3 regions of the Psychrobacillus sp. FSL K6-2365 genome follow, and region 1 is predicted to be linked to each of the others. Evidence: riboswitches for the same ligand, from Rfam matches in the RefSeq annotation. Region 1 holds a riboswitch; each other region holds the start of a gene.
What was found. Region 1 has a riboswitch for S-adenosylmethionine ahead of mtnW (2,3-diketo-5-methylthiopentyl-1-phosphate enolase). Riboswitches for the same ligand answer to the same signal wherever they lie in the genome.
Positions count from the first base shown of each region.

Region 2: linked by a shared signal. The riboswitch ahead of MKY29_RS03280 (methionine biosynthesis PLP-dependent protein) and the one ahead of mtnW (2,3-diketo-5-methylthiopentyl-1-phosphate enolase) in region 1 are both predicted to bind S-adenosylmethionine.
Region 3: linked by a shared signal. The riboswitch ahead of MKY29_RS20115 (acyl-CoA dehydrogenase family protein) and the one ahead of mtnW (2,3-diketo-5-methylthiopentyl-1-phosphate enolase) in region 1 are both predicted to bind S-adenosylmethionine.

Region 1 is NZ_JBBOOO010000001.1:4,245,553-4,249,832, forward strand. Features, by position in the region: gene mtnA (S-methyl-5-thioribose-1-phosphate isomerase) at 1-775, opposite strand, end outside; gene mtnK (S-methyl-5-thioribose kinase) at 753-1,961, opposite strand; SAM riboswitch class I at 2,037-2,193, opposite strand; SAM riboswitch class I at 2,350-2,454, shown strand; gene mtnW (2,3-diketo-5-methylthiopentyl-1-phosphate enolase) at 2,567-3,784, shown strand; gene MKY29_RS21545 (2-hydroxy-3-keto-5-methylthiopentenyl-1-phosphate phosphatase) at 3,786-4,280, shown strand, end outside.
Region 2 is NZ_JBBOOO010000001.1:637,363-641,642, forward strand. Features, by position in the region: gene metC (cystathionine beta-lyase) at 1-731, opposite strand, end outside; gene MKY29_RS03280 (methionine biosynthesis PLP-dependent protein) at 724-1,848, opposite strand; SAM riboswitch class I at 1,931-2,037, opposite strand; gene MKY29_RS03285 (C4-dicarboxylate ABC transporter) at 2,123-2,323, opposite strand; gene MKY29_RS03290 (TetR/AcrR family transcriptional regulator) at 2,545-3,105, shown strand; gene MKY29_RS03295 (DUF2798 domain-containing protein) at 3,157-3,672, shown strand; gene MKY29_RS03300 (TIGR00266 family protein) at 3,762-4,280, opposite strand, start outside.
Region 3 is NZ_JBBOOO010000001.1:3,976,612-3,980,891, reverse strand. Features, by position in the region: gene MKY29_RS20120 (transporter substrate-binding domain-containing protein) at 1-735, opposite strand, end outside; gene MKY29_RS20115 (acyl-CoA dehydrogenase family protein) at 747-1,922, opposite strand; SAM riboswitch class I at 2,027-2,127, opposite strand; gene MKY29_RS20110 (catalase) at 2,290-4,280, shown strand, end outside.

The sequences.
Region 1 (4,280 bases):
CGAAAGCAAGAATAGCTAAGTTAAGAGTTCCTATCTTGTTTGCTGTATCTCCATTTTTTGCTATCCGGTCTGCACCAACAATAATTGCTTCTATTCCCTTTGCACTTATTGTGTGTGCAGCCATACTATCAGTTATAAGTGTCACATCGACTCCTGATTGCTGCAGCTCCCACACTGTCAGCTTGCCCCCCTGAAAGACAGGTCTAGTTTCACATGCGAATACTTCAAACTCTTTGCCAAGTTCCTTTCCTAGATGAAACGGAGCTAAAGCAGTACCATACTTTGCAGTGGCAATAGAACCCGCATTGCAAATGGTCATTACCTTGGTTTTATCACCTAGTAAATAAAGTCCAAATTCACCAATATTCCGACAGGACTCCTCATCTTCTTTGTGAATTACTATTGCTTCTTCAATTAATATCTGCTTTGCATCCGAAACACTATCTACTAAACTCACTATTGTCAACAAACGGTCAAGTGCCCAAACTAAGTTGACAGCAGTTGGCCGGGATTCACCCAAATATGTTGCATCTTTTTTTAGTAATGCTAGAAAATCTATCATCGAATTTGTTTTATAGCCCTGGGCCTCAATAGCTAATCCATATGCTGCCGTAATACCAATGGCAGGGGCACCACGAACTTTCAAGGTAATAATCGCCTCGTAAACATCTTTGAGTGCTTCAAGTTTTATATAGACAATTTCATGAGGAAGTTTCTGTTGATCTAAGACTACTAACTGCTTACCATCCCACTTAATCGATAATGGAATACTCATAAATAATTTCTCCTAGCAACTCAATTACTGCATCTATTGAGTCTATTTCTTGACGACTCACTATTAATCTTTCTCCAGTTTTTAGAGTTTGTTTTTTTAGTAAAATTCGTTTCTTTTCGTTTTCAATATTGTCCAAGTCTTTCACATGTGCGAGTCCAATTGTTCTACGAATAAGCTCACAGCCTGCGAATCCTAGTGAATCATGGAATATTTTTTCTAGCAAAAATGCATTGTATCCCTCTATATCTTTAAATGAATCGAATTCACTCTGTTCCAAAAAACCTGCAAATTTAGTAGAAAAAGTGGTCCAAGTGTTTCGTATATGACCATGTATGACATCACGTTGTTTGCCTTCTCTGGTAATAGATTGGACTATTAAATTTGCTAAAAACAATCCTATATCAAAACCAATAGGACCGTAAAAAGCAAACTCTGGATCGATCACTTTAGTTTCTACTTCACTCGCAAAAACACTTCCTGTATGGAGATCTCCGTGCAGCAAGGCTTCCGCTTCGGTTAAAAAACTTCTTTTTAATTTTGCCACTTCAAGCTTTAATAATTTGTTGTTCCAGATTGCTTCTACTTCGACTTGTAATGCAGGTTCAAAGTCATTTGTTTCATGGTCAAAAAAAGGATCGGTAAAGATTAAATCCTCTGTGATCTTACACAATTCCGGATTTGAAAATTCTATTACAAGCGCTTTTTTCTCAAAGGGGTGAAGAGCAAAATCAGAAGTATGATAAAGTGTTAGAGCTAGGTAGTTCCCTATATCTGTCGATAATTTAGGGTAGGACTCACCTTTTATCAATCCTTCACGTACGATTGTGAGATGAGATAAATCTTCCATGACTGTGATAGCTAAATTTTCATCCGTTTCATAGACTTTTGGAACTAGATCGGCAGCATATTCTCCATGTTTTTTTAAGGCACTAGCTTCAATTTTTGCCCTTTTTAGAGTTAGCGGCCAGCTTTCCCCTATTACTTTTGCATAGGGCAAGGCCTGTTTAATAATAACTCCACTGCCACTCGTTTGATCTGTTATAAGAAAAACATAATTTAGATTTCCATCACCAATTTCTTCGCAAGTTAATTTAGCTGTATTCGGGAACAAAGATAATTCGCTTGCTAGAGAAATTGCAGATTCTGGTGTTAATAATTGATATTGTTTTGTCGCTACTACCGCCATTTAATTCTTCCTTTCATTCTCAAAATAAAAAACCTCTTTCCAAAAGAAAGAGGCCAAGAATAAGAGATTCTGAACCTCTTATCTCTCAGAAAGTAAACTTTCTGATGGAATTAGCACCGTGCCTTACGGAATCTTACATTCCGGCGCATAAAGCGCCCCGTCTCACAACGGTATTACGGTCGGTTGCTGGGCGTCATCGGGCCATTATCCCTCTGCCTGCTCTTGATAAGAGTGCGGTACAAGTATGATGTTTGATTAGAATCCTAGCATAATAGAAAAAGTTATGTCAACAGTATTTTGAATATATATACTTTTTAATTTTCTTGTTGACAGAAGTTTTATTGCATGGAATAATCAATATAATTTATTAAACATCAACTGAATATTTTTCTTATTTAGAGCAGGTGGAGGGACAAGCCCTATGATACCCGGCAACCGATTCATTTTTGAACACGGTGCTAATTCTTGCAGCCAAAAGGCTGAGAAATAAGAAGTTGTTAAACTATTAACCTCTTCTTATTTGAAGAGGTTTTTTATGTTATCTGGTCAGCGCTAGTCTGGGCTACATAGGCGCTTGCGCATTTATTTTAGTTAGGAGTGAAAAAATGAGCGGAATCACTGCGCACTATCAACTATATGGAAAATCTGGCTCTTTTGAAAAAAAGGCAGAAGATATTGCACTTGGATTGACTATTGGTTCTTGGACTGACTTAGCTTTGTTAGAACAAGAACAGTTAAAAAAACATAAAGGAAATGTAATATCCGTTACCGAATCCAAGGATATCCAGCACCCCTTTCACCCTGAAAAAATAAAAGCAGAAATTAAAATATTCTACCCTGCTGCAAATTTTTCTACTGATATTCCAGCAATATTAACAACGGTCTATGGCAAACTATCCCTAGACGGTGAAGTGAAGTTATTAGATTTAGAATTCGATACGAATCTTTTGTCCCATTTCCCCGGACCACGCTTTGGCATTAAGGGTGTTCGAGAAAAATTAGGAGTTTATGAACGTCCGCTAATCATGAGCATATTCAAAGGAGTCATTGGAAGAGACATAGAATATTTAGCAGAACAACTTAAACAACAGGCATATGGTGGAGTTGACCTTGTAAAAGATGACGAAATCCTATTTGATAATCCACTAACTTCTTTTGAATCACGTATTGCTACTGGACGAGAAGTATTGAGACAGGTGTATGAAGAGACAGGACATCGTACTTTATATGCAGTAAATTTATCAGGACGTACATTTGAATTAAAAGATAAGGCCAAAAAAGCCCGAGAACTTGGGGCAGATGCACTTTTATTTAATGTTCATACTTACGGATTAGATGCCCTTCAGATGTTAGCAGAAGACGATGAAATTCAATTGCCACTTATGGCACATCCAGCTTATAGTGGAGCATTCACTTCCTCAGCATATTATGGAGTTTCAACATCACTTGTTCTAGGAAAACTTACTCGTTATGCAGGAGCAGACTTTTCATTATTCCCTTCTCCTTATGGCAGTGTTGCACTAGAAAAGTCTATAGCTCTTTCTTTAGGTGAAGAACTAACAAAAGCCAGTAAAGTTAAACAAAGCTTTCCAGTTCCATCTGCAGGCATTCACCCGGGTCTCGTACCCCTTTTAATGAATGACTATGGAATCGATAGCATTATTAATGCTGGAGGTGGTATACATGGTCATCCAGCCGGTGCAACTGGGGGCGGTTTGGCTTTTAGGCAGGCAGTAACAGCTGTTTTAGAAGAAATTCCATTAGTACAAGCAGCAAAACAACATAGTGAGTTAAAAACTGCACTTGAATTATGGGGGTTATAATATGAGTAAACTTGTAGTTTTTTGTGACTTCGATGGAACTATAACCAATCAAGATAACATTATGGCAATCATGGAAAAATTCGCTCCACCCGAATGGACTCCAATTAAAGAGGATATTTTAAGTCAACGTATTTCCATACGAGATGGTGTAGCAAAGATGTTCTCTCTCCTCCCTATTGAATCAAAAGATGAAATTATTTCTTTTGTACTTGAACAGGCTGTCATCCGCGATGGTTTTAGTGAATTTGTATCTTTTACAAAAAATCATAACATCCCACTTTACATCGTAAGTGGTGGTATAGACTTTTTCGTCCATGAACTACTAGAACCTTTCAGGCCATTTGCAGGAGTTTATTGTAATGTATCCGATTTTTCTAAGGATACAATTCACATTGAGTTTCCACATAGTTGTGATGAACAATGTACTAGCCAAGGATGTGGTTGTTGTAAACCATCTATTATTCGTACACTTCTTGACCAAGATGCTATGAGTGTT
Region 2 (4,280 bases), 3.6 Mb from region 1:
GAAAATGAATCTTGCGCACCTAAAATAGCACCAAATGAGTTTTGGATAAATGCTAAACGCTTACCTAACTCCTCGTCTTTTATAACCGCAAGTCCTGCAATAATATCGCTATGCCCAGATAAAAATTTTGTTGCACTATGTAAGACGATATCAATTCCTAAATCTAATGGACGCTGATATAACGGTGTCATAAATGTATTGTCTAAGAAGGTTAAACAAGCATTGGATTTTGCAAGCTCCACGACAGCGGTAATATCAGTAATACCTAAGCATGGATTCGAAGGGGTCTCGATGTAAATCAGTTTTGTATTTGATTGCATTGCACTTGCAATTGCTTCCACATTCGTAAAATCTGCAAAACTGTGCTCAATACCAAAACGAGGCAATACTTCTGTAACAAAACGAAAGGTTCCACCGTATACGTCTTCTGTAATAACGATATGATCGCCTGAAGACAAAAGCATAAATGCAGAAGAAATTGCCGCAATTCCTGATGCAAATGCCAATCCTCTAGTCCCCCCCTCTAATTCAGCAATCGTTTTTTCGAGTGCGTCTCTTGTAGGATTTCCCGATCGACTATAGTCATAAGGTCCAAAATCATCAAAGCTTTCTTGATGGAAAGTGGAGGATAAATAGATAGGAACATTTACAGATCCAGTTTTTATCTCCGAATCTCCGCGTGTAGAGGCAACAATTATACTAGTCTCCAACGACTCTTTGTAATCACTCATTAATTATGACCTCGCTTTCTAATGTATTTAATACTTGTTTTAAATCTGCGATTAAATCTTCTACTTCTTCAATCCCAACCGAAAAACGAAGGAGACTATTATCAACTCCTCGTGCATTCCGTTCCTCTTCAGGTATATCGGCATGTGTTTGTGTAGTAGGATACGTGATAAAGCTCTCTACACCACCAAGACTTTCAGCAAATACAATCAGTCTCAAATTCTTTAGGAAAGGAGCCACCCATTCGCTTTTTTGTAAACGGAAGGATAACATTCCGCCAACTCCTGGATATAACACATCCTTAACAGCAGATTCCTTCTTTAAAAATTCAGTAATTCTTTTTGCATTTAAATCATGCTGCTTCATACGTAGATGAAGTGTTTTTAATCCTCTTATTAACAACCAAGAATCGAAAGGAGAAAGGACAGCGCCTGCAGCATTATGGTTGACTTGCAGTTGTTCACTTAGATCAGTACCTTTTGTTACCACCAATCCTGCAAGTACATCGTTATGTCCCCCAATATATTTTGTGCCACTATGGATGACAATATGGGCACCCAATTCAATAGGTCGCTGTAAATAAGGGGTTAAGAATGTATTGTCTACGATTAACAATAGATTATGCTCTTCTGCTATATCCGCAAATAGCTGTATGTCGATTTTCTGCATTAAAGGGTTAGTGGGTGTTTCGATAAATAAGGCTTTTGTATTTTCTGTTATTAATGCTTTTACTTCTTCAGCTGATTCAAATTTTGTATAAGTAGTACGGATATTATATGAATCTGCGTACTGGTTGAATAATCGGTATGTACCACCATACAAATCATCAGGAGCAATTAACTCATCTCCTGACCGAAAAAGGGATAAAACCAATTGTATTGCAGCCATACCAGAACTACAGGCAAAGCCAGCATCTCCACCTTCTAATTTTGCAATTCCTTCCTCTAAAATAGCTCGTGTCGGGTTCTTAGTTCGTGTGTAGTCGTATCCTGTAGACTGCCCAATCCCATTGTGTTTGTAAGCTGTGGAGAGATAAATAGGGGGATTTACCGCCCCGGTTTTTTCATCACTATGATTTCCCAATTGAACTAACTGTGTATCAATACTGTTTTTTGTCATAAGTATTCATCCTTTACAATTAAAATAAAAAAGAGGATTCTCTAATAAGAAGAGAACCCTCAAGTAAATATCGAAGTTTGTCTTCTTATCTTCAAGACGTCATACGTCTATTGGAATTAGCACCATACCTAAGCGTGGCTGGTTGCTGAGACATCTAAGGGCCAATCCCTCCGTCTCTCTGGATAAGAAAAAATATATGAAATTATCAAAATTTTAAATTTAAATAATCTTAACACTTAGTGGCTATTAATACAATACGTTTTTTTGTTTCAAGTTATGACATAAATGTCAGTATTAAAACAATTACTCCGAGTATTAAAGATATCCATCCCACAACTAACTTGTGAGAATAAGCTAAAGCTACGAGCCCTAATAGAACTGCACCTGCACCTAGCCAAAGGGGAGCATAAAAGAAACCAAGTACCCCTAAGACTATACCTAACAAACCAACCCATAATCCTGTAGAAGAATCCAACATCCACACCTCCCATCCTATAATGTAGGAACACCAAGAAGAAAAGTCCCTTTACATATTATATGAAGGGTATAGAGGAGGGGCATAAACAATCTGCAGATTCATTGCAGAGATAGGCCATTATGCTGGTCTTTTATTAAATAGACAAAATATTAGAATGTAGCTTAAAATTTGTTATAATTACAAACAGACCCGTTGGTATGTTAGGAGGAAAAATAGCTATGGATACTAAATCACTCTTGATTGAAACTGCTACAATTCTTTTTCAGGAAAAAGGTTACAAAACTGTAGGACTCAATGAAATTTTAAAAGCTAGTAATGTTTCAAAGGGTGCCCTTTACCACCACTTTCCAGATGGCAAAGAAGAACTCTTGATAACTTGTTTACACGCTCTAAAAGAAGACATAACCACAGATATTGAAGCTATTTTTAGTAAGCATCTTACAACTAAGGACGCCATAATTTCAACGATTGATACTTTAATAAATAGCTTTGAAAAAAGAGGTACTATTACTGGCTATACATTTAGCAGTATTGTTAGTGAAATGGCAACAATGAGTGAACCAGTTCGCAAAGCGTGCAGTGAGTTATATGAAAATATTGAACGCATCTACTGTGCTAAGCTATTATCCGATGGCTTTTCGGATGAAACAGCTGCCTCTGTATCGTTATTGTTGACTGCTTCGATTGAAGGGGCCATGATGCTTTGTTTAACGAAACAATCTACGAATCCTTTAAAAACAATTGCAGAACTATTACCGAACTTGTTGGAGAAGCTATAAAAATGGAATTTAAAGCGAAGGTCTTTACTAAACTTTGAGAGGAAGAAAAAAATGCATCAAGAAAACAGACTACCAAGAAATGCAAAGGAAGGCCTATTATTCGGCACAATTATCTCAACACTTACGGTTATATTCATGACCTCCTTAAATATCATTCTCTCTTTTGGAGAATTTAACGGAGAAGTTGCTTTAACCATCTTAAAAGCGCTACCGATTATTTGGGTTATTGTTATGATCATTGAACCAACTATTTTTGGGCGTATTGCAGAAGCTTTAGTTAAAAAATTCACTAAGCCTACGGATAGCTTCAACTCCAAAATTTTATTCCGAATTCTTTTTACCGTATTAGGGATGTCTGCAGCTATGACACTTATTGGTGATATTGTAGGAAATGGCTTTAGAATGGAAATCTTCAGCAACTGGTTAACGAATTGGCCGCGTAACTTCGCAATCGTACTTATTGCAGAAAGCTTAGTAATTCAACCTATTGCCCGTTTTGCAATGGTAAAATTACATGAATCTCAGGATGGCAAAGCTCAAGCAGAAGCTGTTGTAAGTACAAAATAACTAACAAAAACGCTCAGACATATTTTGTCTAAGCGTTTTTTCTTTTCACTATAACTAAAACATCAGCAGACATTGTTCAATGTCTGTTTCTATTTTCCACCCAGTAGGTCAAATAATCCTCCTGCTATACTGCCTTCACCTTTTGAACCACCACCTGGTGTTTGAGGGGCAGCAGCAAATACTTTACTAGCTAATCTGCTAAATGGAAGTGATTGGATCCAAACGGTACCAGGACCACGAAGGGTAGCGAAGAATAATCCTTCTCCACCAAATAAGGCTGTTTTAACTCCCTTGACCATTTCGATATTGTAATCTACATCCGCAGTCATTGCTACGAGACATCCAGTATCTACTCGTAAAACCTCTCCTTGCTGTAGTGATTTTCTATGAATAGTTCCCCCTGCATGCACGAAAGCTAGGCCATCACCCTCAAGTTTTTGCATAATGAAACCTTCACCACCAAAGAAACCTGCACCTAGCTTACGTTGAAATTCAATGCCAATCGTAACCCCTTTAGCTGCTGCTAGAAATGCATCCTTTTGACAAATAATTTTTCCGCGGTATTGGCTTAAGTCCATAGGAATAATCTTTCCAGGGTAAGGTGATGC
Region 3 (4,280 bases), 270 kb from region 1:
AAATTCTTGCTCTTTTTTGTTGAATAATGGCCATGTCTTGATAACTGCAAATTCATTGTAAACAACTTCATCTTTTAGATTATAGTAAGGACCAGTTTCATCTAAAACCTGTTTTTGGAATGGTCCTTCAATTATTACTCCGCCGTCAACACGCCCCTCATTGACCCATTGGATTACATCCACGGTAAATGCATCACCTGCATCTAGTTTTACAGGGTTATTAGGATTTGCTTTGTTGTATTCATCAATTACAGTATACTGCGCATTATTTGCGGCAATCGGTGCTAAAGAATATTCAGCAGTTGCAAAATCCTCTAACGATTTAATATGCTCATTTTCTTTTTTCAATACGAGACCTGCACTACTTAAACCAAGGAATTCCTTGGGGAAAATAAATTTTTCTGTGCGTTCCTCTGTCCAAAAAGCATTTTTCACACCAACCTGAAACTTGCCTTGCTCTACCCCGATTAATAGATCATCACTTGTAGTCCCTACATATTCAAATTCATATTCAGGTAGTAGTTCATCTACTAGTTTCATAATTTCTACATCATATCCAGTGGCGTTTCCGTTGTCATCCAACCATGAAATAGGTTTAGAGGCCATGTCATATGCTACTTTTACTTTGCGAACATCACCACCTTCTGATGAAGTAGAAGCCTCCCCGGAACTACAAGCCGCTAAAAAAGTTATGGATACTAAACCAACCGCCACTAATTTAAAATACTTATTCATGTTCATTCTCCTTATCCTTTTACTAAGTTTTTATTATTTACTTCTTCTAACGCTGAAAGTGCTAGTTTCTTAATAGTCATATCATCCATAGGAGGATTATGTAGTCCCGCTCGGACATCTCGATAATAGCGTTGTAGTGGATTAGTTCGCTGTAAGCTTTTGGCACCAACTAAACGCATTGCTTTATCAACAATAGTGATGGCTGAATTAGTGACTATATGCTTTGCCACGCTTACTTCATTAGAAAGTAGTTCTTTTGTAACATCATTGTCATAGGAAGTAGCAACTCCATAAATGACTAATCTTGCCTTCGTAAGCTCTAAATCTATTTCTCCTAAAAGCTGTTGAACGTTTGGCAGCTGTGCAATAGATCCGTTCAAGCTATTTGGTGAATGGGTATTGGCAAATTGTACTGCGTAGTCTCTTGCTGCCTGTGCGATTCCGAGATAGGTCGCTGGTATATGTAATAGCCACCCATTAATCTTTCCACCACTTGCGAACTCGGGGAGCTCTACTAGATTTGACTCATGAACGATTACGTTATTCAATACTAAGTCATTACTACTCGTTCCTCGCATGGATACAACATCCCAGGTTTCTTCAATGGAAAGGCCAGCTGTATTGCGAGGAATAAGGAAGAAACCAACTTTTTCTTTTTCCTCAATCCATGCAGATGTTAAAAAGTAGGATAGTACAGGGGATGCGGTCGTGAATATTTTACGTCCATTTAGTACCCAAGAATCTCCTTTTCTTATGGCTTTAGTTCCAGGCCTACCCCCACGCGTTGGGCTTCCAGTTTGAGCTTCACTGACAGAACGATTTATGAGTGCGCCATTTAATACTTCTGCTGCAAAAAAGTCGAGTTTCTCTTTTTTCCAAAGTTTGTTTTCAAATAGTTCACCAACAACACCTAAGCTCCAACCTACTGATAGGGCTGTGTTGGCATCAAAGCTAGCAAGTGTTTCTTGTAAAAGAACCATATCGTATACAGAAAATCCATTACCACCATACGATTCGGGTAGTGTAAGGCTTGCATATCCGATATTGATCAAATCATCCACGTTTTCTTTTGGAAAAATAGATTGTTCATCAATTTCGGCGGATTTACTTTTAAATTTTTCTTCTAACTCATATAACTGATTGATCCAATACTGCTGTTTTTCCGTTTTGATGTACAAGTTATTCACAGTTGTCGTCTCCTTTTGATTTTAATTATTCCTATTTGTTAAGTTGGTTTTAAATGCAAATAAAAAACCCTTTTGAAAATCAAAAGAGTAAGTAATTTTATGTACACTTATCTCTCAAGTTTCTTGCTGGAAGTAGCACCATACCATAGAAGTGGCGGTTGCTGAAGCATCATCGGACCAGTCCCTCAGCTTCTCTTAATAAGTAGTATGGAGTTGTGGGAATAATCGTACTACTTAATCTGCAAGAAGTCAATAGTAATTCTTATCGATTTAGTATGAATTAAGTGTTTGATTCTATTTTAGGGGTTTTTGAACTGTCATTCAGGGTATAAACAATAGTGTAGATATAAGTAGAGGAGGAGTTTGTTTGGATAAGAAAGTAACTGGAAATAGCAAAGATGAACAATTAGAAAAATTCCGTGTGGACGATCAAGGACAAGCATTGACTACGAATCAAGGACTAAAAATATCTGAAGATGAATTCTCTCTAAAAGCAGGAGAACGAGGTCCTACTTTGATAGAAGATTTCCATTTTCGTGAAAAAATGACGCATTTTGATCATGAGCGCATACCAGAAAGAGTAGTACATGCTAGAGGTTATGCAGCTCATGGGGAATTCGAATTATACGAATCAGCAAGTGAATTTACGAAGGCAAAATTCTTACAAACACCTGGCACAAAGACTCCAGTGTTTGTAAGGTTTTCTACTGTGGCAGGTTCACGTGGATCTGGTGAATTAGCTCGCGATGCTAGAGGATTCGCTACTAAGTTTTATACGGAAGAAGGAAATTATGATTTAGTAGCAAATAATATTCCTGTCTTTTTCATTCAAGATGCTATTAAATTTCCAGACCTGGTGCATGCTATAAAGCCAGAGCCACACAATGAAATTCCGCAGGCTGCGACTGCACATGATACGTTTTGGGATTTTGTTGCTAACAATCAGGAGACGGCACATATGATCATGTGGACAATGTCAGATAGGGCTATACCACGTAGCTTTCGTATGATGGAAGGGTTCGGTGTAAATACATTTCGTTTCATTAACGAGGCAGGTAAATCCCATTTTGTAAAATTTCATTGGAAACCACTACTTGGTACCCATTCAGTTGTATGGGATGAAGCACAAAAGATAAATGGGAAAGATCCGGATTTCCATCGTCGTGACCTATATGATGCGATTGACAATGGGGATTATCCTGAGTATGAATTTGGAGTCCAACTTATCGCAGAGGAAGACGAATTTAAATTTGATTTTGATATTTTGGATCCTACTAAACTATGGCCAGAGGAAGAGATACCAGTAAAAATTTTAGGGAAGATGACATTAAATCGTAACGTAGATAATGTATTTGCTGAAACTGAGCAAGTTGCGTTCCATCCAGGAAGTGTTGTACCAGGAATAGATTTCTCAAATGATCCACTACTTCAAGGACGATTATTTTCTTATACAGATACACAATTAATCCGTCTTGGTGGTCCTAATTTTCATGAGCTACCGATAAACAGACCTGTTTGCCCATTCCACAATAACCAGCGTGATGGATATGGAAGACAATCGATTAATGTGGGAAGAGTGAGCTATCATAAAAACTCTCTTGCTGGGAATACTCCGATACCTGTTAGTGAAGCTGAAGGTGGGTATTCGCATTATCAGGAGAAGATAGATGCTCGAAAAGTTCGTGCACGAAGTGAGAGCTTTAAAGACCATTTTTCGCAAGCTAAGTTATTTTGGAATAGCATGAGTAATCCAGAAAAAGAACATATTATTAGCGCATTTAGTTTCGAACTTGGTAAGTGTAAAGAATTGACTGTTCGTCAACAAGTTCTAGAGATGTTCGCGAAAGTTGATTTGGATTTATCGAATAAGGTAGCGGAAAATTTAGGACTTGTAGTGCAAGGTGTGAGTACTACAACTACTACAAAATCTTCCCCGGCACTTAGTCAGTTAAATACTTTTATGAAGCCACATACTAGAAAAATAGCTGTTTTAGTTGGAGAAGGGTTTGAAGAGGATTTACCTACAATTCTAGCAGATTTAAAAGCAGGCGGAACAATGCCAGAAATAGTGAGTGATCATCATGGATCAGTTGTTGGAGCTGATGGGACGTTGCTGCCAGTAGACCATACTTTCTTAACAGCTGATTCGGTATTATTTGATGCGGTATATGTAGCAAGTTTACATGGTAAAACAGCTATGTTTGAAAAAGAGGCTACGTATTTCATCAAGGAAGCTTATGCACATTTTAAACCGATTGGCGCTACATTTAGTGGTGAGCAACTAGTCGACAATCTTCACTTTACTGGTCAAGCTGGTGTACTCTCCAAAGAATCTGGGAAAATTTTCGTGGACAGTTT